Regions from separate parts of the Mesobacillus sp. QJM3NY_10 genome, predicted to be linked through region 2. Evidence: predicted binding sites of a transcription regulator. Region 2 holds the regulator's gene; the other holds the start of a gene.

Region 1 (11,238 bases), 670 kb from region 2:
GCAGCTTGGCGATGGAACCACCATCGAGTATAAGACATTTGCAGAAGGCGGTTCTTTCATGACTGCTCTGAAAACGGGTGAGATCGATGCAGGTCTTGTTGGACCGGGACCGGCGATGAACAATTACTCTACTGGTGCAGATGTTAAAATCATTGCAGGTGCTTCGACTGGCGGCACAGTAGTTTTGGCAAGAAAAGGTGTCGAGATTGACTCAGTTGAAGACTTCGCTGGCAAGACATTCATCACCCCGGGAGTTGGCTGCACTCACGACGTCCAATATGAAACGTACCTTGAAGAACAGGGAATCACATCACAGCGAATCGGCGGAACAATGAAACACCTTACTGGCCAGCCGGCACAGTACGCGGCCATGCTGAAGTCAGGCAAGGTTGATATCGCTGTAGCTCCAGAGCCATGGGCAGCTGTCATTGAAAAAGAAACAGGCGCAGAAGTCGTCATTGGCTGGGATGAAGTATCCTTCGGAGAAACGCTTCCTGCATCCGTAATGGTCACTTCCGGAAAAATGATCGAGGAAAATCCAGAAACTGTCCAAAAAATTATTGACGCACATAAAGATGCTGTGAAATTCATCAATGAAAACCCAGCTGAAGCACAGGAAATTACAATTAAAGACATTAAAAAAACAACAGGACAAGAGCTTGAAAAAGATGTTGTCGAGCTGGCATGGGAACGCATTGGTTTTACCCATGAAGTCGATGCACAGGCAATCCAAGACTTCTCAGATTCATCCTACGCATTGAAGTTCCTTAAGGATAAGCCGGATTTCAAAACATTGATCGACCAAAGCTTCCTTAATTAATACAAGGGGTACCAGGAGTTAGATTGCCTGGTACCTTTTTTGTTGTTGATAAGTAATAGTGGTAGTGATACTCAGATTATGTTCACATTAAGAAGCAAAATGAGCCCTTAACGGAGGCGAAACTCAGTTAAAGGTCACATAAAAGGGTGTAATGTGACCTTGGCAGCGCCGAAAGTCAGTTAAAGGTCACATTAATGGGCTTAATGTACCCTTGGCGGAGGCGAAAGTCAGTTAAAGGTCACATAAAAGGGTTTAATGTGCCCTTAGCAGCGCCGAAAGTCAGTTAAAGGTCACATAAAAGTGCTTAATGTGCCTTTAGCAGCGCCGAAAGTCAGTTAAAGGTCACATAAAAGAGCGTAATGTGCCCTTAGCAGCACCGAAAGTCAGTTAAAGGTCACATAAAAGGGTGTAATGTGACCTTGGCAGCGCCGAAAGTCAGTTAAAGGTCACATAAAAGGGTTTAATGTGCCCTTAGCGGCGTCGAAAGTCAGTTTAGGGTCACATAAACGTGCTAAGCATTTTCCCCAGCCATCAATAACTTGTTCTATTTTTAGGACAAAGGATTAAAATAGTTATAGACATGGTTGTACGTAAAAGGGGGAGAAGCTATGGCGAGAAAGATGGGTTTTTATGGTGTGATCGCCTATGTGCTCTATGGTTTCGCAGTTTACTGGTATTTATTTTACTTTGCAGATAGTAGTCTTCCATTTGAGTTCGAAGGTTCGAGGGCGGACCCGGCAACGTTTTTAAACGGAAGGGAATTAATGCTAAGCGAGGAATACTCAAAAGTTAGAAACTTATTGTTTTTCTTGTCGACACCTTTTGAATGGCTGTTTTACTTTTTGATTTTACTCCTGGGCCTTTCAAAAGCTTTTAAGAAATGGGGAGAAGAGACGGCGAAAAATAAGTATGGCCAAACAGCGATTTATTTAATTTGGCTTTCATTTTTTGCTTACGTCGCGACGTTCCCTCTAAGTTATATCAGTTATACGCTGTCCAAGACCTATAATATATCGACACAGTCATTCGCCTCGTGGATGAAGGATGAGTTGATTGATTTCTGGATCAATTATGCCATGATGTTCGTCATTGTCGTTATCCTTTACTGGCTGATGAACAAGTTTAAAAGGTTCTGGTGGCTTTTTGCGTGGATGCTATCTGTACCGTTCACCTTGTTTATCATGTTTCTGCAGCCTGTCGTGATCGACCCGCTGTACAATGATTTTTCCCCGTTGAAAAATAAAGAGCTGGAGTCTAAGATCCTTGATATCGCGGGGCAGGCTAATATTCCAGCTGAGCATGTATTTGAAGTGGATATGGCTGAAAAGACAAACGCTCTTAATGCTTATGTTACGGGAATTGGCTCCAATTCGAGGATTGTCCTCTGGGATACGACTCTGAACAGGTTGAACGATGACCAAATTCTATTCATCATGGCCCATGAGATGGCTCATTATGTGGAGAAGCATTTATATATCGGGATTGCCGGCTATCTGTTCCTTTCCTTGTTCGGTCTTTACTTTGTCTCAAGACTGATGAACTGGGCAATCAGGCGATGGGGCAAGGAATTCAAGCTGCAGCACCCTGGTGACTTAAGATCGCTTCCTTTGTTCCTGATGTTCCTTTCGATGATTATGTTTGCGGCAAGCCCGGTTTCCAATCTCGTGTCACGCTACCAGGAAACAAGGGCTGACCGGTATGCGATTGAAATGACTGAAAATACTGATGCGGCGATTTCTGCCTTCCAGGAACTGACGAAGGCGGGCCTCAGCCAAGTAAATCCTCCATGGCTGGTGAAAGTTTTCCGATATGGACATCCGACAATGCTTGAAAGGATTTCAAGACTCGAGGATTATGAAGTGGAAAAAAGAAATGCACAGGAAGATGAATATTAAGCAAGAAAGCCCTCGACAATGAGGGCTTTCTTTTTTAAACTCAGGAACGAGTCCAATGACCAGCCAGCAACTGAGTGCAACTCGAGAGCGGGAAATAACATTTGGTCCATACAGATTTGGCTCCTGGAAAAAATCATTTAATAACAAGTCGAAAGCTGTCTTTATTTCGAAATAATAAAATATCCCCTATATAGGGGATATCACTCATCTAAGTGCCGAATTGTTTGTTGAGATCCTTCAATTCTTCCGTCAATGTTAAAAATAGAATTTTGTCGCGGTCATCGATTGCTTTATCAATTTTTGACATCAGTTTTTCTTTTTTAGTATTCAACTGAATTTCGGAAATGAGCATGTCAACATACAGGTCCAGAACAAAAGATTCCTTGGCTTTAATGCGTTTCATCACACTGGCCTTCATGATTTCAGAATACGGTTTTTCTTTCACTGACCTCACCTCTTAGACCTTTTTTATATTATATGGATTATTGAAAAGATAATCAACTAAATTTTTATAATTTTTAGAAAATTTATATTTGGACACTAATTGTGACTAAAAATAGAACTTTTTCTGTAAGTAAAGAAAATTTAAACACTTATGGTAAAATAGGGTATAAGGTATTTTAGGAGGTGAAGGAATGACAGGAAACACAAGGAACTTAGTAGAAGAGTACGAAATAAATCCTTTTACCATGATAATTATTCCTGAAGAATACGGCAGCAGGGTTTACTCCAGGGTGATCGAGCTGGAAGAGGAGTATTTATCCCCATTCAGACCAATAGATATTATCAAGAAAAGCTGCAAGTATTTTGGAAGCAGCTACGAAGGCAGGAAAGAAGGAACGAAACAGCTTACCGGGATTACCCATAAAACCCCCATCATTGTCGACCCTATAAGCTCCATATATTTCATGCCTACAAGCTCGCCTACAAAACCGGACTGCATATGGGTTTCACATGAGCATGTATTATTCCATAAGAAGGTGGACGCCCACAGTACACAGGTTACCTTCAGGAATAAGAAATCCATGATTCTGCCAGTATCCCATCATTCATTTGAAAACCAGCTGCTAAGGACATCCCTGCTGCGCACCAAATTCATGCAGCGGATGAAAGAAACCGAACGAAAAGCGCTATACCTTCTCCATGGTCCAAGGTTCAATGACTCACAAGGATATCCTCATGCCAGTCTCGTCAGTGAGGTATATAAAGACTAAATCAAGGAATCCGGTTTTCAGCCGGATTCTTTTTCAATTGCTGCAGATGTTGTTTTAAACCGCTTGAATAGGTAGTGGATCATCAATTCCTGGACTTTGTTGCGAATGCGGGGATTGAAGTAGTTATGCTGTTCTTCGTAGCCTTTGTAGATGAAGAGGAACATGGTGAAGGCGTCATCCCGTTTTACTTCTTCAACCTTAAGGTTATTTTTTTTGAGGTAGCTTTTCACAATGGCTAGCTCTTTCTGGACTGCTTTCATTGCTTCTTCAATTAGCTCCAAATAAGGCTTTTTCAGTTTAAATGGACTATTTTCTACGACAGAAAGATCCCGGTTGAGCACGACCAGTACCATCGGCAAATAGATGGCCTGCTCCATAATATCGCGGTCTTTTTCAGGAATCCTTGTCATTTTGCTCTGTCCCTTCAAAATAAAATAAGAACGTTTGTTCGTAATTATCGTACTGGATTTTAAGGAGGATTTCAAGAGGGTAAAAAAATTTTCCTCCCACTATCATCTTCTCCAAAATAAAAGGAAACTTGCAGTGCTGGTGGGTTGTTTGCTTTCTTCAGAAAAACATTGAAATAAAAGCAGGAGATTTATTTCTGTTATCGAAATATAAAGAGAATAATTTAACTTTGGAAGGATGGCTCCCGAAATGGAAAAAAGATTTATTAAAGCAGAGGATTTATTTGAATTAAAGTCCGTTACGGACCCTCAGTTCTCACCAGATGGAAAGAAGTGTGTGTTTGTCCAGACAGAGATGCTGGAGAACAAGAATGATTATGCCTCAAATTTATACATAATTAACATTGAAGAAGGCGGAGAGCCGAAGCAATGGACTTACGGTGAAGGTCGCAACCATTCCCCAAGATGGTCACCGGATGGAACGAAGGTGGCTTTCGTTTCGAATCGCAGTGGCAAGAACCAGGTTTTTGTTCTGAATACTGCCGGCGGGGAAGCGAGGCAAGTGACAGATTTCAGGAATGGTGCGAATGGTCCCGTTTGGTCACCGGATGGGGAAAGAATCGCTTGTTCTGTATCCCTGAAGCCTGAGGAAGATTTGCTTGCAAAAGATGAAGAGAAGAAGGACGACAAGAAGCTGGAACCGTTCGTAGCACAGGAAATGAAATATAAATCAGATGCAGCTGGCTTCTGGGACGGCAAGTATCGACAGACTATCATTGTGGATCTTGCAGATGGCAAAGCTGAATTAGTGGCAAAAGGCGAAATAGACTACCATTTGCAGTGCTGGTCTCCTGATGGCAAAAGTCTTGTATTGTCGGCTGATGAGTCACCTGAACGTGATTTATCATTCAAAAGTGATTTATGGCTGATGGATATCGAGACAGGGAACAAAACAAAGCTTACAAACGGAACTGGCTACTTTGGAAATGCCGTATTTTCACCTGACGGGAAATACCTTGGCTATACGGGGCATGAAAGAGAGTTTGAAAATGCAACGTTAACCCAGGTTTGGGTTCAGGAGCTTGAGACTGGTAACATCCAATGTTTCACAGAAAATATGGATATCCTTGTTGGAGACGCTGTTGCCGCAGACTTCCATCAGGGAGCGCACAGTCCTGGATTGATCTGGGGCGAAGATAGTGAAAGCTTCTATTTCCTTGCGACCGATCAGGGAAATACTGTTTTATACTTTGCAAACCTTGCTGGTGAAGTGTATCCAGCACTTCTTGACCAGCAGCATGTGTATGGGTACACACTGGACAGTAAAAACCAAAGAATTGTCGCAGCTATCAGCAATCCAGTGCTCCCAGGGGAACTGTTCCAGCTTGAGGTGACCACTGGTGAGATGAAGCAGCTGACGTTCGTGAATGAAAAGGTCTTGGAGTCGGTCACTTTATCGCGGCCAGAGCAAATATCTTTCGAGGCCAGTGACGGCACCCCGCTAAATGGCTGGATCATGAAGCCTGCAGGATATGAAGAGGGCAAGAAATATCCGCTGATTCTCGAGATTCATGGGGGACCACATGCGATGTATGCGAACTCGTATTTCAATGAGTTCCAGGTCCTGGCGGCTGAAGGATACGGAGTCCTCTATATCAATCCACGCGGCAGCCATGGCTACGGGCAGCAATTCGTCAATGCTGTGCGAGGGGATTATGGAGGCGGAGACTATCAGGATGTGATGGACGCTGTCGATCACGCGCTGGAAAAGTACGATTTCATTGACAAGGATCGATTAGGAGTGACGGGGGGAAGCTATGGCGGGTTCATGACAAACTGGATTGTCGGACATACGGACAGGTTCAAGGCTGCCGTCACTCAGCGTTCGATTTCAAACTGGATCAGTTTTTATGGTGTCAGCGACATCGGCTACTATTTTACAGAGTGGCAGATTCAGGCAGATCTCAGTGATTTGGATACACTTTGGAAGCATTCACCTCTAGCCTATGTGGATAAAATCAATACACCATTATTGATCCTTCACAGTGAAAAGGACTATCGCTGCCCAATCGAACAGGCTGAACAGCTATTTATCGCCTTGAAGAGACAGGGAAAGGAAACGAAGTTCATCCGCTTCCCAGAGTCCAACCACGAGCTTTCAAGAAGCGGAAAGCCTAATCTCCGCCTAAGCCGGTTGGCATCGATCGTAGACTGGTTTAATAGCTACCTGTAAAATCAATAGAACATTTAACCCGCGGCAAATGCTCATGCCGCGGGTTATTTTTTGAAAAATTCTCCAGATAAGTTTAAGGTTATAGGTAAAGAAGGAAAATAGTAATAAAGTATTTCACATGACTGTTGCTTTCGATTCAATCATGTATCGTGGTTGCAATAATCAATTTGAAAATGATTATGAATCAAAATACCGCGAAAGCAGCAAGTTAACGGAAAGTGCTTAATAAAATCCATGTTTTATCAATATCTATAAATCGGAAGGGTTTTTCGAATGAGATCTGATAGGCATCAACATAAAAAAAGAAAAAAGAGAATCAGGTGGTCGAGTATCTTTTTACTGCTATTCCTTCTGGTCGGAGCCGTTGCGCTGTATTCCTATATGCAGTACCGTTCTGGCGTGAATGATTCGGAAAAAGCGGCGGAGGAAAACAAGCAGGAATACCAATTTAATGGCGAGAGTGACCGAAATGGCCTCACGAATATTTTGCTGATTGGCAGTGACGCAAGAGCAAAAGAAGCGTCCCGTTCAGATACAATCATGATCGCCAGCTATAATCCAGATACAGAGTCTTATAAGTTGACCTCGATCATGAGGGATACGTATGTGGAGATTCCGGGACACGGGATGAATAAAATCAATGCTGCGTTTGCGCTTGGCGGCCCGGAACTATTGAGGCAGACAATCAAGGAAAACTTTGATGTAAGCCTTCAATATTATTCAATCGTTGATTTTGAAGGGTTTGTCCGTTTAATGGATGAAGCATTCCCAGAAGGTGTAGAAGTTAATGTTGAAAAGAAAATGTCAGAGGGAATCGGTGTCACACTGGAACCTGGTGTGCAAAGACTGGATGGAAAACATCTGCTTGGATATGTCCGGTTCCGCCAGGACGCAGTAGGTGATTTTGGCCGTGTAGAACGCCAGCAAAACGTCATAAAAGAAGTGGGCAAGCAGTTCGCCAGCATCCAGACACTGCCGAAGCTCCCTAAATTGGTTGGAGTCGTTACGCCGTTTATTAATACCAATATGGATACAGGCGATATCTTATTTATGGGAAAAGGGCTGATTTCAAAGGATAATCGGGATATCGAAACAATGAGGATACCGGTTGAAGGATCATTCGAGAACCAGAGGGTGAGTGGTGCAGGAGCAGTACTGGCGATAGATTTTGAAGAAAACAGAACCGCGCTGCAGAATTTTTTAACTAAATAGATAGCTTGTTAAATATTACCCAAATTAAGATTTAGAGGTGTACAATTATCTCTATGAGGTAAATAGAATAAGGTAATCAGAACTCTGTGGAATACTGATTACGAAGTGTTTTGGACAAGGAGATCTCAATGGATGTTGAATTATTGAAAGAATGGTTTACAATCGAAAACATTATGGATTTGCTCAACCAATACCGATCGTTTGGGCCAATTCCGGGAATTTTGCTCCCAATGCTGGAAGCTTTTTTGCCGTTCCTGCCATTGTTTCTATTTGTCATGGCAAATGCGAATGCGTTTGGGCTGTGGCTTGGGTTTCTCTTTTCCTGGATTGGTGCTGTTCTCGGGGCGTTGATTGTCTTTTTGATTTTCCGACGGTACGGCCAGGGACGAATCCTAAGGTTTTTACAGCGCCATCCAAAAGTCCAGAAAGGGATGAACTGGATTGAACGCCATGGATTTGGCCCAATATTCCTCATGCTGTGTTTTCCTTTTACACCATCTGCCCTCGTCAATATTGTAGCAGGGCTTTCAAAAATCAGCATGGCACAGTATATGCTTGCAGTGATTACTGGGAAAATGGTGATGATTTTTACGGTCAGCTTTGTAGGTTATGATATTCGTTCTTTAATCACTAATCCCGCGCGAACGGCTATCGTTCTGGCAGTAATCGCTATCTTGTGGTATATCGGCAAAAGAATTGAAGTAAAAATGAATATGAGTGTTGGAAAAGACGATAATGACAGATAGCAGGATAACAGGTGGTGAAGGAAGTCGATGAAAGAAATCGTGAAAAGGGAAGGGCTCGAATGGATCAAGGCTTTTGCTCTCGGAATGATCATATTTGTCTTTATCAGGATTTTCTTTTTTTCCAATTATGTTGTTGAAGGAGAATCCATGCTTCCTACACTGGAAGATGGGAATAAAGTCGTTGTCAATAAGCTGGGATACGAAACAGAAGATCTCGAAAGGTTTGACGTAATCGTATTCCATGCGAATGAAGAGGAAGACTATGTGAAACGCATCATCGGCCTGCCAGGCGATAAAGTTGAATATCGTGAAGACATGTTATTCATCAATGGCAAACAAGTGAAGGAGGTTTTTTTGACGCATTACCGCGAGCAATCACCCGGCGGCTATTTGACCGGCGACTTCACCCTCGAGGATTTGACCGGGGTTGAAAGAGTGCCGGAAGGAAAATTGTTCGTCCTTGGCGATAACCGTCTGGGCAGCTGGGACAGCAGGCAGTTTGGGTTCATTTCGGAAGAGCAGGTTGTCGGCAAAGTGAATCTGAGGTATTGGCCGCTCGAGGAAATGGATATATCTTTCTAACTATACATATAGAGAAGTGAAAAGACTCGTCAATTTTCGAGTCTTTTTTTAATTCGTTTATGTTAGACTGGCATCATTATAATGAAAACAGGGCGGAGATTATATGCAGGGAACATTGCCATTGATCAAAACAAAATTGATTGTTCCTGGCTTACAGGATCAATGGATCAGACGGGCGAAATTATCGAAAAAAATGAAAGCGATTACTGAAAAGCCGCTGACCATCATCCAGGCGGGCGCCGGATATGGAAAGAGCACGGCTCTGGCATTGCATGTCAAGGATCAGAACCAGTCGTGCTGCTGGTATACAATCACTTCTTCCGATGACGATATTCTTCCGTTTCTATCCTATTTGACAGCCTCGATTCAAACCTTGTTCCCGGATTTTGGTCATGAGCTAATCGCTTTTATGAAAAAGATGGACCGTTATATAAGAGAAGAGGAACTTAGCATGCTCTCTTCGCTTTTCATCAATGAAACCCTCCAGATACCTGAGAAAATCATTATCATCCTTGATGACTTCCACGCAATAGAGCATTCCTATCATATCAATGTCTGGTTGGAAAAATTGCTGGAGCATATGCCTGGACATCTCCATCTTGTCATCTCGACCAGGACGAATCCCGGTTGGAAAGTCCTTGCCAAGTTGAAGGCTAAGAATGCATTGAATGAGATTTCGAAGACGGATTTGATTTTTGGAAAAGAAGAAATCGAGCTGCTCCTTTCTGATTTTTATCAGATTTCTATTAGCGACGAACAAATTGACCAGTTGTATAACATGACGGAAGGCTGGGTCATAGCAATTGGAATGATCGCCCAGCAGCTGCCTCACCTTCAAAGTCTTGATGAGCTCCTGGTAGAGCCGGCAAAGTCGCTTGAGGATCTGTTTCAATATCTGGTTTATGAAGTGTTTTCGAAACAGCCTCCAATGATCCAGCAATTCCTTGAACAGACAAGCATCTTTGAAGAACTAAGTACGGATGTATGCGACCACATCCTCGGCATGAACGGCTCCATCCAGATGCTGGAGCAGCTGACTGCGAAAAACCTGTTCATTCAACAGATTGGCGGCAACCAGTTCAGGTATCACGCTCTTTTCCGCGAATTCCTTGAGAGCAGGCTGATCACAAGCCAGCCTGAACAATACAGAGTTTTGATGGTGAATAGTGCACACTATTTTGAAAAAAAAGGGCATTGGGAAGAGGCTTTATACTGCTATGAGAAAATAGGCCAATACCGTGCTGCTGCCGCGATTATGGATGAACAGGGGATGGAGCTACTCGAAATGGGCAAGCTCGAGAATCTGCAGGAGCGGCTAGCAAGAATCCCGCTGGAAGATAAAAGCCGCTATTGTTCACTTTTGTTTCTTGAAGGTGAAGTTTACCGTTACCGCTCATTGTACAAGCAAGCGGAAGCATGCTATGAGCAGGCAATTCAAACAGCTGACAGGATAGGAAATGCGGAATGGAAAAGCAAAGCTCTTGAAGGAAAAGCGAAAATTTATCTTGATACGATCCAGCCGCTTAAAGCTGAACGTATATTAGCTCAAGCCATAGAGCTTCGGGAAGCAGCGATGCTTAATGGTGCTGCTGAGGAAACGGGAAGGCTGTATCGCCTTCTTGCTGAAAACCTGATCAATTCGGGGCAGGCCTTGAAGGCGGAAAAATGGATTGAACGGGCAAGGGCGATGGGAGTCCACATTGAGGATGGAAACCTGGAAGCCCGGCTAACCTTAAGGACCGGACGATTTGTTGAATCCAGAAGGATTTTAACGGACGTCAAAGCGATCGACCATCTAAATGATAAGCTGCATTTGCCTCAGTCACATCGGGAAACGGATCTGCTGCTTGCATTGATCGAAGCTTTTACAGGAAATGGCATGGAGGCGAAGGCATTGTCCCAAGCAGGAATCCAGCATGGCATTGATATCCAGGCTCCATTTGTGGAGGCTTGCGGATGGATCAGGATGGGGCATGCCGTTCAACTCATTGAACAGTACGATCTGGCTCTTGCTGAAAAATGCTATGAAACGGCACTTGATATCATGGGACGTCTGAGCATCGAACGCGGGAAGGCCGAACCGCTGATGGGCCTGTGCATTCTTTATGGCTCAAGGCGTGAATATGAGA
Region 2 (11,238 bases):
GAAGGCCTAAGGAAGACTGCAGAATTAAGTGACTTTTATCTAGAGCAGGAAAAAGATGAAATGCTTTCATGGATTCATGAGGTAAAAACACCCCTTACTGCTTTGCACCTAATGATAGACCGTTTAAGTGACCAATCTTTGAAAAAAGAGATGACATATGAATGGCTTCGAATCCATCTTTTACTCGATCAACAACTCCATCAAAAACGGATCCCGTTTATGGAAAATGACTTGTATATTGAAACTACAGATTTGGAAGGCATAATTTTTGCGGAAATTAAGAGTTTACAAACATGGTGTATCCAAAAAGGCATTGGTTTTGATGTGGATTTACAAATTAGAGAAGTGCTGACAGATGCAAAATGGTTATCTTTCATTATTAGACAGTTGTTAACGAATGCAGTGAAATACAGTGCGGATTCAGATATATCAATAAGAAGCTTTGATAGGAACGGACAGGTTGCGCTGGAAGTGAATGATAACGGAAGAGGAATTGACTCTCGGGACCTGCCAAGAATTTTTGATAAAGGTTTTACCTCAACAGCTCACCATCAGGATAAAGCAGCAACAGGCATGGGACTATATTTGGCCAGCAAGGCGGCTAAGCCACTTTTGATACAGATTACCGCAGAATCTGAGCCTGGAATAGGAAGTACCTTCAGGCTCACCTTTCCTAAAAGCAATGAATTTGTCAGGATAACAGGCATGTGACAAAAATGTCACATGCCTTTGTTGATTGTTCGCTGATTCGAAGGAAAAGACAATTGATGGATTTTATAATGAGGATATCTAAGAAAGGATGTGGAATGATGATCGTTTTGGAAGCTATTAAACTTCATAAAACTTACGGCAATAAATTCAATAAGCAAGAAGTCTTGAAGGGACTTGATTTAAAAATTAAACAGGGTGAGTTCGTCAGTATCATGGGTGCATCCGGGTCGGGAAAAACCACTTTGTTGAACGTCTTATCCTCTATTGATCTTGTGAGTAATGGGTCGATTAAGATAGATGGAAATGAAATTACTAAAATGAAGGAAAAACAGTTGGCCCAGTTCCGTAAGCAGCATCTAGGATTCATATTCCAGGAATACAACCTGCTGGACACATTAACAGTAAAAGAAAATATTCTTTTGCCACTGTCTATCAGTAAAACACCAAAGAAAGAGGCTGACCAAAAGTTCGAGACTTTAGCTGCTGAACTGGGGATCAAAGACATCCAGGATAAATATCCAAATGAAATTTCCGGTGGACAAAAACAGCGTACCTCAGCAGCAAGAGCCTTCATCCATGAACCAAGTATCATTTTTGCGGATGAACCGACAGGAGCACTTGATTCAAAATCAGCATCGGATCTCTTAAATAAGCTGAGTGAATTGAACCTTAAGCGAAAAGCGACCATCGTCATGGTTACTCACGATCCGGTTGCCGCCAGCTACTCCAGCCGAGTGATTTTTATCAAGGATGGACAAATTTTTACAGAGTTAAATAAGGGTGATCAAGGACGGCAGGCGTTTTTCAAGGACATCATGAAAACACAAGGGATATTGGGCGGTGTCCATTATGAGCATTAATCAAATCATGCTGCGCAATTTGAAGAAAAACTTAAAAAATTACTATTTATATATATTTGCGCTGATTTTCAGTGTTGCCCTATATTTTGCGTTTGTCACCCTTCAATACGATCCCGCCATGGACGAAACAAAAGGGTCCATTAAAGGTGGAGCTGCAATCAAAGCAGCTTCCGTTCTACTAGTAGGAATCGTGACTATATTTTTACTTTATGCCAACAACATATTTATCAAAAGAAGAAGCAAGGAAATCGGCTTATTTCAGTTAATAGGTATGACCAAGAGCAGAATTTTCAAGATTCTCACCGCTGAAAATATTATCCTGTACTACACTTCCTTAGCACTTGGCATATTTCTAGGCTTTTCTGTTTCCAAACTGATCCTCCTGATCTTGTTTAAAATAACCCAGGTGGATGGAATTGCGTCACTGAACTTCTCTGTTACAGCTTTAACTCAGACATTGATTGTGTTCACCTGTATTTTTGGAGTTATCATGCTGATGAATTTTGTTTTCATTAAGAGGCAGAGCATCTTATCTTTATTCCGGGTGATATCCTCATCAGAATCAAAAGCGAAAAAGCTTTCTCTTTTGGAAAGCATCATTGGCTTCCTCGGGATTTTACTGATTATAGCAGGATACTATGTTTCTTCCCAACTTTTCAATGGTAATTTCACAACAGTTTCTCAATTGTTCCTGGCCATGACTTTTATCCTTGGTTCTGTCATTATTGGAACGTATCTATTTTATAAAGGTTCTGTAAGTACGATCGCCAATCTTATAAGAAAGAAGAAGGACGGCTATTTAAATATTAATGAAGTACTCTCTTTATCTTCCATCATGTTTCGGATGAAAACCAACGCAGTCCTGCTTACAATCATAACGACAGTATCTGCACTGGCCATTGGCTTATTGTCTTTAAGCTATATATCTTATTATTCAGCGGAACAGATTGCGAAAAATAATGTTCCAGCTAATTTTTCATTTGTAACAGATGACGCTTTTAATCGATTTGGAGAAGATTTAAGTGCTAACGGGATTCCTTTTAAAGAAACAAAAATCGAGGTCCTCCAAGCAGTGATTAACGCAGAGGCGATTATTGGCTTGAAAATGGAGGAATATACCCAGGACCCTAAAGCAATGAGTGTTTCTGTTATAAGCGAAAAGTCTGTCGATGGTTTTGAACTTGCCAAAGACGAGAGCTATCTGACGGGCTACAGCGACATCATGATGAAATTCATCTCTATGAAAGACTCTGGACCGATTGAACTCATCGGCAACAAGAATACCCTTCCCCTGCGATATCTTGGCATGAAAAAAGATTATCCAGTCTCAAGATATTTTGGCGGTTCTCCTGTTGTAGTCGTTGAAAACAGTGTTTTCAAAAAACTAAAAGGTGATTTGAACCCTAGTATCCAAAAAAGTTCGTCCCTATATATTGGTGTTGATATCAAGGATGAAAAAGACTTGATTAAAGCAAATACCCTGTTCAATGAGAAAAAGTACAACGAAGAAGGCATGAATGAATCCCGGCTTGACAACACAAATATTCAAAAAAGACAGATGGGACTTGCCATGTTTATTGTCGGCTTTCTCGGATTAACCTTTCTCGTCACTTCAGGCTGTATCCTTTATTTTAAACAAATGGATCAAAGCGAGGATGAAAAACCAAATTATACAATTCTGAGAAAACTGGGATTTACCCAGGGAGATTTATTAAGAGGAATCCAGGCAAAACAAGCTTTTAACTTTGGGATACCATTAGTAATCGGCCTGATGCACAGCTATTTTGCAGTGAAATCCGGCTGGTTCTTATTCGGGACAGAACTTTGGCTGCCAATGTTCATTGTCATGGTACTCTATACTTTACTTTACTCAACCTTCGGCATACTATCGGTTATCCATTCAAAGAAGGTTATACATGATTCACTATGATGTAAAGCCAGACTGCGTAAGCAGCCTGGCTTTTTATCATTTATTTCCGATTCTCTGTGGAAACTTGCCACTCCACGCCAAATCTGTCAGTCACCTGCCCATAGGCAGGACTCCAAAATGTTTCCTGCAGTGGCATCGTTACTTTTCCGCCCTCCTGCAGTTGATCAAATATTTCTTTTGCTTCTGATGCATCATCGATTAAAATTGCTATCGTTACCTGGGATCCAAGCTGGTATGGATGGCCGGGGAAAGTATCCGATAACATTAAGCTGGCGTTACCAATTTTCAATTGTGCATTCAGGACCCGATCTTTTGCCTCTTCAGGAAGCGGATACTCTGGATTGGGAGGCATCTCTCCAAATGTCTGCAGACTGATGACTTCTGCACCTAATGCATGCTGATAAAATTTCACTGCCTCCTGGCCATTTCCATTTGTTACTAGATAAGGAACAATACCTGTTATCATGACAGCACCTCTTTTTTAAAATAGGAACATCTGTTCTTTTTTTAATCCTACCACATTTTCCATTATAATACAATGATTTATCTTGCCCGTACAGCAAGGAGATCAAACTGGTATCTAAGAACAAAAAGCGCAAGCGCCTTGTTCAGCCCCGACAAGCGCTGGAGGGCCGACCAGTGAAGTCGTTCTTTGACTTCATTGGGCGGACCGAAGCGACTCGAGGGGCTAGGCGCTGGAGCTGGATTAAGAAAACCCGTATAGTTATCCACATTGAAATTATTTTATAATTTACAAAAAAACGAGTACGGAATCAAATTCCATACTCGTCATTTTAAATGTTAATTAGTTTTGCTCAAGCAATGCCTTTACGCGTGCTACTACATTGTTAACGGAGAAACCGTACTCTTCTAAGATCTTTTCGCCTGGAGCAGATGCACCAAATGTATCGATCGCAAGTACTTCACCCTCGTCACCAACGTAACGGTGCCAGCCTAGTGAAGAGCCCATCTCGATTCCAAGGCGCTTTTTGACAGACTTCGGAATAACACTTTCTTTGTATTCCTTGGACTGCTGTTCGAAGCGATCCCATGAAGGCATGCTCACAACAGCAACGTCGATGCCTTCAGAAGCTAAAGCCTCCTGTGCTTTCACGGCAAGGCCGACTTCTGAACCTGCTGCTAGAAGCAATGCATCAGCATTGTCTTTTCCAGCTGGAGAAATGACGTAAGCACCTTTAGATACGCCTTCGTAAGCATTCTTGTCAGTATCTTTGATTGTTGGCAAGTTTTGGCGAGTCAACACAAGAGCTGTAGGTGTCTTAGTTGATTCAATTGAAAGCTTCCACGCTGCCGCTGTTTCGTTACCATCTGCAGGACGGATGACTGACAGGTTCGGCATAGCGCGAAGTCCAGCAAGCTGCTCAACTGGTTCGTGGGTAGGACCATCTTCCCCTACCGCAATGCTGTCATGTGTGAATACGTATGTTACAGGCAAGCCCATTAATGCAGCAAGTCTGATTGCCGGCTTTAAATAGTCGGAGAACACGAAGAATGTTCCGCCAAATACCTTAAGTCCACCGTGAAGTGCCATACCGTTCATCGCAGCACCCATAGCGAATTCACGAACACCAAACCAGATGTTACGCCCTTCGAATGAACCCGGGAAGAAGTCACCTGATCCTTTGATCATTGTTTTGTTTGATCCGGCAAGGTCAGCCGATCCACCGACCAGGTAAGGAAGGTTTTTCGCGATTCCGTTAAGTGCTTCTCCAGAGGAAGCTCGGCTCGCAAGACTCTTTCCTTCCTCGTATACAGGAATGTCTTTATCCCATCCTTCTACTAACTCACCCTTCATTGCCTTCTCAAGCTGGGCTCCCAGTTCAGGATATTCACTCTTATATTTTGCGAAAAGCTCGTTCCAAGCCTGTTCCGCTTGTTCACCTTTATTAACGATTTGCTGTTTGAAGTGATCATATACTTCACTTGGAACATGGAAGTCTTCTTCAAAAGTCCATTTATAAGCTTCCTTAGTAAGCTTCAATTCATCAGCACCTAGTGGAGCGCCGTGAACATCCGATTTACCTGAAAGGTTTGGTGAACCATAACCAATGACAGTCTTTACTTCAATCATAGTAGGACGATCTTCATCTGTCTTAGCTTCTTCAATTGCTTTTGCGATTTCTTCAAGGTTGTTGCCATCTTCGACGCGAATGTATTGCCAGCCATATGATTTGAATCTACCTTCAACACTTTCTGAGAATGACTTATCAAGATCTCCATCCAGAGAAATATCGTTTGAATCATAAAGCACGATCATTCTGCCTAGCTTCAAGTGAGCTGCCAGTGATGCTGCTTCAGCAGATACACCCTCCATTAGATCGCCGTCACCGCAAATGCTGTATGTATAGTGATCAACGAGATTATAGTTATCTTTATTGTAAACAGCAGCAAGATGGCGTTCAGCCATTGCCATACCAACTGCCATAGCAATTCCCTGGCCAAGTGGTCCAGTTGTCGCGTCTACACCAGCAGTGTGACCGAACTCAGGGTGTCCTGGAGTCTTGCTGCCCCACTGGCGGAACTGTTTAATATCATCCATTGTCAGATCATATCCTGCAAGGTGCAGCAAGCTGTATAACAGCATTGAACCGTGTCCAGCAGACAATACAAAACGATCGCGGTTAAACCATTCTGGGTTTTTAGGGTTGATGTTCATGTAACGAGTCCACAATGTGTATGCCATTGGAGCTGCCCCCATTGGCATGCCTGGGTGGCCGGAATTTGCCTTTTCAATTGCATCAATTGATAAGGTACGAATGGAATCAATTGAAAGCATATCAATTTCTTTAAACATTAAATACATCCTTTCTATAGGTACTGGCTACATCCTTAATATTATAGCGAGAGAAATTATTATACAACAAATTGTGCCTGAAAGAGACAGAAATGGCCGTATTGTTATCTATTTTGACACAAACTCGCTGTTGATATGTAAATGATCGCCTTTGTGGGTGAAAAAAATCCAAAGAAGTGATTTTTAGTGCGACGCATTATTACCTCTGGATCTTACCTGAGTCTAATTTCCACTTATTTAGGGAGATGAAACAAACTAGTCGATTATTTATCATAAATACAACAAAATAAAAATGGAATACATGTCGCATGTATTCCAAATTAGTATATATTTAATGAAGCTTATTCTTCGCTTTTTCTTCCTTGAGCTTATCAGGCGTAACGTCATTGCCTTCTGGATCCACAATGGTAACACCTTTAAGTGTATTGAGCATAGAAGACCGGAAAGACTGGAGATATTCTGCACGAAGCTTCGTCTGTTCCTTTGCTTCTTCTTCCGTCAACTTAGATGATTTTGCTTTCCTTGCCAGTTCATTGATTCTAGCAATTTTATCACTTGATAGCATTGTAAAGCTCCTTTGTAAAAAATTACGTCAAATGACATCTTACTAAAATTCTTGCGATTTTACAAGATTAGAGCTTCGTTATTCTTTTGTCTCTATGAACTCAAGGTATCTTCGGTTCACTGTTGCCTTAGATACATCGTACCCAAATCCTCTTAATGTGGCGGCAATTTCAGCAAATGTCAATCCATTATTCCGCAGCTTGACGATTTCCTCAACCGGCATCTCTTTCCGGTCACGGCCGGAATGCTCACCTTGATTTTTCAGATTGCGCTGTGGCTTATAACCATGCTCAATCGCTCGTTTCATGCCACGTTTAATCTTAATATTATGGATTTTCCTCTGATACTCTTCCACCATACTGACAATCTGCAGCACCATGGAATCTGATTCAGAAAGCTGGAGTTCTCCACTATGGGAGACACTATATAATTTTACATTTTCTTTTAGGATACAATGAAGAATCGCAACCTTGGCATTACCTCTTCCAAGTCTTGTTTCATCCTGGATGAGCAATGCCCCTATATTCTTGTCCTTGATCAATTCCAGCAGTTCCAGGATCCCTTCCCTTTCAAGATCATAGCCACTAGCTTTTTCTTTAATAATACTCGCTACTTCAAAACCATAACTGCTTGCCAGACGCAGTAACTCTTCTTCCTGCCTGACCAGCGAAGTTTCCTGCGTTTCCTTCGTTGTACTTACGCGGCAATAAATGATTGCTTTCATGTTGTCACCTTATTCTAGTCCAATCTATCTTTCTGCTCCGGCAATCTGGGTAGGCTCCATCTGTTCAGCCACAACAGGGATTACCAGTTCATCTCCCGGAAAGACTATTTCCCCAATAATTCCGTTTTCTTTTTCTACCCAGCTAACGAATTCATTTTCGGTAAAATTATGTTCGCTGGCAAACACCTCTGCAATTTCCCACAGTGATTGTCCTTCTTCTATAGTAACAGTTATGTATGCATCTTCGTTATTTAATTGCGCTTTTGCTACGAATGAAAAGATTAAGCTGACTGCAAGCAGGATCAAGGCATATGAATAGTTTTCCCAAAGTTTTTTCATTTACGGCACCCCTTAACGAATGTATGTTCGGTTAATTAATTTTATTATAAATCGAACGTTTGTTTCGTGTCAACTCAAAAATTCGAACTTATGTTTGTATCTGTGGAATAGACATGGTATAATTAGGACAAGAAAATATACGAGGTGCGTAAATATGACAAAGTTATCTAAGCGGCAACAAGATATATTTGAATTCATAAAAGGCGAAGTCAAGAAAAAAGGGTATCCGCCATCTGTACGCGAAATCGGTGAAGCGGTTGGGCTTGCATCAAGCTCCACTGTCCACGGACACCTTGCAAGACTTGAGAGCAAAGGCTTGATCCGACGCGATCCTACTAAGCCGCGTGCAATAGAAATCCTGGAAATAGAAGAAGATAGCCGCATTCCTAAATATAAAGTGGTTAATGTACCTGTTGTCGGTAAAGTAACAGCTGGTATGCCGATCACAGCCATTGAAAATGTAGAAGAGTACTTCCCTCTTCCTGATCGCCTTGTTCCACATGATGAGCAGGTTTTCATGCTTGAAATCATGGGTGACAGTATGATTGAAGCAGGCATCCTCGACGGTGACTATGTTATTGTTAAGCAGCAAAAGACTGCTAATAACGGAGACATTGTTGTAGCAATGACAGAGGATGATGAAGCAACAGTTAAGCGTTTCTTCAAGGAAAAGGATTATTTCAGGCTCCAGCCGGAAAACCCTACGATGGATCCAATCATCCTACGTAACGTATCCATACTTGGTAAAGTAATCGGTGTATACCGGCATATGCATTAAAAAAGCAAGCGGGCTCCGCTTGCTTTTTTTCTTTCTATTGAACTTTTATCATATGAGACTAGCACATTTATTAGAAAAATAGGTAGAGACCCTAACAACTTGTCCTTCTCCACATAAGATATTGTGTAAGTATCTTTCATGATGGAAAGGAGTTGAGTTTCTAATGGGATACAATCGTAATGACAATGATGTAGCAGGCGTATTTTACCCTAACCGTGACAGAGACAGAGTCAGGGCAACTGTTGATTTTGATGACCTTTGCCGTGCTGTGCGCCGTTGTTTGATCGAGGATTTAGTAGCCGGTGCACGGGATGATCGAGATGACGATCGTGACCGCCGACGCAGAAAGTGCGGTTGCAGAGACTAACACCTATAAGAAAAGCTCCAGCGCCTTGGTCAGCCCCGACAAGCGCTGGAGGTCCTGACAGTGAAGTCGTTCTTTGACTTCATTGGCAGGACCGAAGCGACTCGAGGGGCTAGGCGCTGGAGCTGGACAATTCTCGAAGTGAAAATTTTATACTTTCTTATCCAGCCAGAAAAATCCCGAAAGGATTAGTCCTTTCGGGATCTTTTTATTTCCATTGAATATTTTGAACAGGCAGTACACCTTTTAACTCTTCATAGTACGCAGCTTTTTGATTTTGATTAAGCCATACATGTACGGTTCCGCTATCTTGATTGGTTCTGATCAATCGTCCCATTCCTTGTCTTAGGCGTAGGAGCATATAGGGTATATCTACCTCAGCAGCTGGATGATCCGCATGCTTTCTTTTCGCCTGGAAGACTGGGTCATGAGGCGGGAATGGCAATGACGAAATGATGACTTGAATCAGTGACTCTCCTGGTACGTCAAGGCCTTCCCACAGGTTGAAGGAACAGAGAACAGAATCGACGTCATTCTGGAATTCCTTTACGGTTTCACTGATTTCGCGGTCTCCCTCAAACAAGATAGGGAAACTCCATTCTTGTTTTTCAGTCCATGCCCGGAATCGTTCCATTTCTTGCATAGAAGAGAACAGTACAAGCGAGCTGCCATTCTTACTAATAATGTCGTCCCCTATTTTGTTCCATTTCTTTAGTTCATCATCCTCGATGTGTGCTACGAATTCCATTTGCTTTTCATAGTCGAATGGTGAAGCTACAGTAAAGGATGAGTATGTTTCAATTCCAAGGCTTTTCGCTATATAGCTGAAGTCTCCAGCCTGGGACAGGGTCGCTGAAGAAAATACAAACGGGATGTTTTGGGCAAATACTTCTTTTTTCAATATATCCTCAACGAGTCGAGGCATGATGACTAGAGATGTTTGCACTTCATTCTCTTCTAGCCAGAAAATCCCTTCGTCGTTCTTTAAGAAAATTGAAAGACCATATGCAAAAAACTCGAGGTATTCTTCCATGATTTTTAAATGGTATTCGTCAATCAGGAACATTTCCGAGTCAAATACTAGCTGGTCCATTAAATCGGAAACCTTTTTCTCCAGGGTTTCTGCATTTCTCCTGATACTCGGCAGCATTGGTACTTCTTTTCGATTAGACCCTTCTATTGAAGAAGAATTTTCCACTAAAAGGTCAAACCATGCATCATGAAGCTCTATAATATCCTCAATTAAGTAAAGAGATTCCTCTCGAACGTCCTGGTGCATATATCCCGTCAGTACAGTTGTCAAAGTTTGTGAGTTGAACCTGTATGTGAGCCCCTTTTGCGCTGCGAACTCAAGCAAGTGCCCCTCATCAAAAATCACTGTACTTGCTTCTGGAAGCAATGGCATCTGCCCTTCCCGTTTACGAGAATCTTTCGTCCAGACATGCTCCATGTAAAAGTCATGTGAGCAGATAATCAAATCGCCTGCATGACGATAGTAATCACGGTTCAATGTTTGGCCGCAGCGGTGACGCCAACTGCAAGTTGAGCATTGCTGAAGGGGATCCCAGGCCATTGATGCCCATTTTTCATTCGTGACCCATGGATATTCTTTTCGGTCGCCATAACGAGTGAATGAATTCATAGAGACCCCTTCATCAAAGATGAAATCTGGCAGCTGGTCATGGACGTCCAGGATTTCTTTTTCATTTGATGTGTTTGAAAGGTCATCAAGCTTCTTCACGCACACATACTGCTCTCTCGCTTTTGCCAATCGGACATCGACCTTCAACCCTAACGCCTTTTCGAGCTTTTCGATATCCCCGCCCTCTTTTACGAGCTGCTCGATCAGTGTTTCATCAGAGCAGGAGACAATCGCCGGCTTGCCCATGTATCTTGCGTATAGAATGGCATAAATGAGATAGACGAAGGTTTTTCCGGTGCCGACGCCAGCTTCGGCGAAAACAATTCCTTTATTCTTAAAGGCCTGCTCCACCTGGAATGCCATATAAATCTGCTCATCACGGAGTTCATAGCCCTTTTCAGGCAAAATATCGTAAAAGACATCACCAATGTAATCCCCTAATAAATCAAAGAATGTATCGTTTTTACTTATTGTAAATGGAAGTTTATTTGTCATTCAGGTTCTCCTCGAC

Evidence for each region. The regulator LexA, encoded in region 2, represses DNA repair genes until DNA is damaged. The targets are predictions, from matches to a motif close to CGAACATATGTTCG.
Region 1: AC0VX7_RS06515 (YhjD family protein) is a predicted target of LexA. The motif match lies at 4,367-4,380, and genes of this name have one in related genera.

What each region holds. Positions count from the first base shown of each region.
Region 1 covers NZ_CM149675.1:1,289,920-1,301,157, forward strand. Annotated here, with positions in the region: gene AC0VX7_RS06495 (aliphatic sulfonate ABC transporter substrate-binding protein) at 1-820, shown strand, start outside; gene AC0VX7_RS06500 (M48 family metallopeptidase) at 1,429-2,715, shown strand; gene AC0VX7_RS06505 (IDEAL domain-containing protein) at 2,924-3,160, opposite strand; gene AC0VX7_RS06510 (competence protein ComK) at 3,351-3,929, shown strand; gene AC0VX7_RS06515 (YhjD family protein) at 3,947-4,339, opposite strand; gene AC0VX7_RS06520 (S9 family peptidase) at 4,587-6,569, shown strand; gene AC0VX7_RS06525 (LCP family protein) at 6,843-7,781, shown strand; gene AC0VX7_RS06530 (TVP38/TMEM64 family protein) at 7,910-8,527, shown strand; gene lepB (signal peptidase I) at 8,555-9,109, shown strand; gene AC0VX7_RS06540 (winged helix-turn-helix domain-containing protein) at 9,213-11,238, shown strand, end outside.
Region 2 covers NZ_CM149675.1:1,960,976-1,972,213, reverse strand. Annotated here, with positions in the region: gene AC0VX7_RS09750 (ATP-binding protein) at 1-711, shown strand, start outside; gene AC0VX7_RS09745 (ABC transporter ATP-binding protein) at 810-1,571, shown strand; gene AC0VX7_RS09740 (ABC transporter permease) at 1,561-3,501, shown strand; gene AC0VX7_RS09735 (VOC family protein) at 3,542-3,967, opposite strand; gene tkt (transketolase) at 4,307-6,316, opposite strand; gene AC0VX7_RS09725 (DUF896 domain-containing protein) at 6,648-6,881, opposite strand; gene AC0VX7_RS09720 (YneB family resolvase-like protein) at 6,960-7,604, opposite strand; gene yneA (cell division suppressor protein YneA) at 7,629-7,943, opposite strand; gene lexA (transcriptional repressor LexA) at 8,098-8,721, shown strand; gene AC0VX7_RS09705 (hypothetical protein) at 8,885-9,088, shown strand; gene AC0VX7_RS09700 (ATP-dependent DNA helicase) at 9,294-11,222, opposite strand.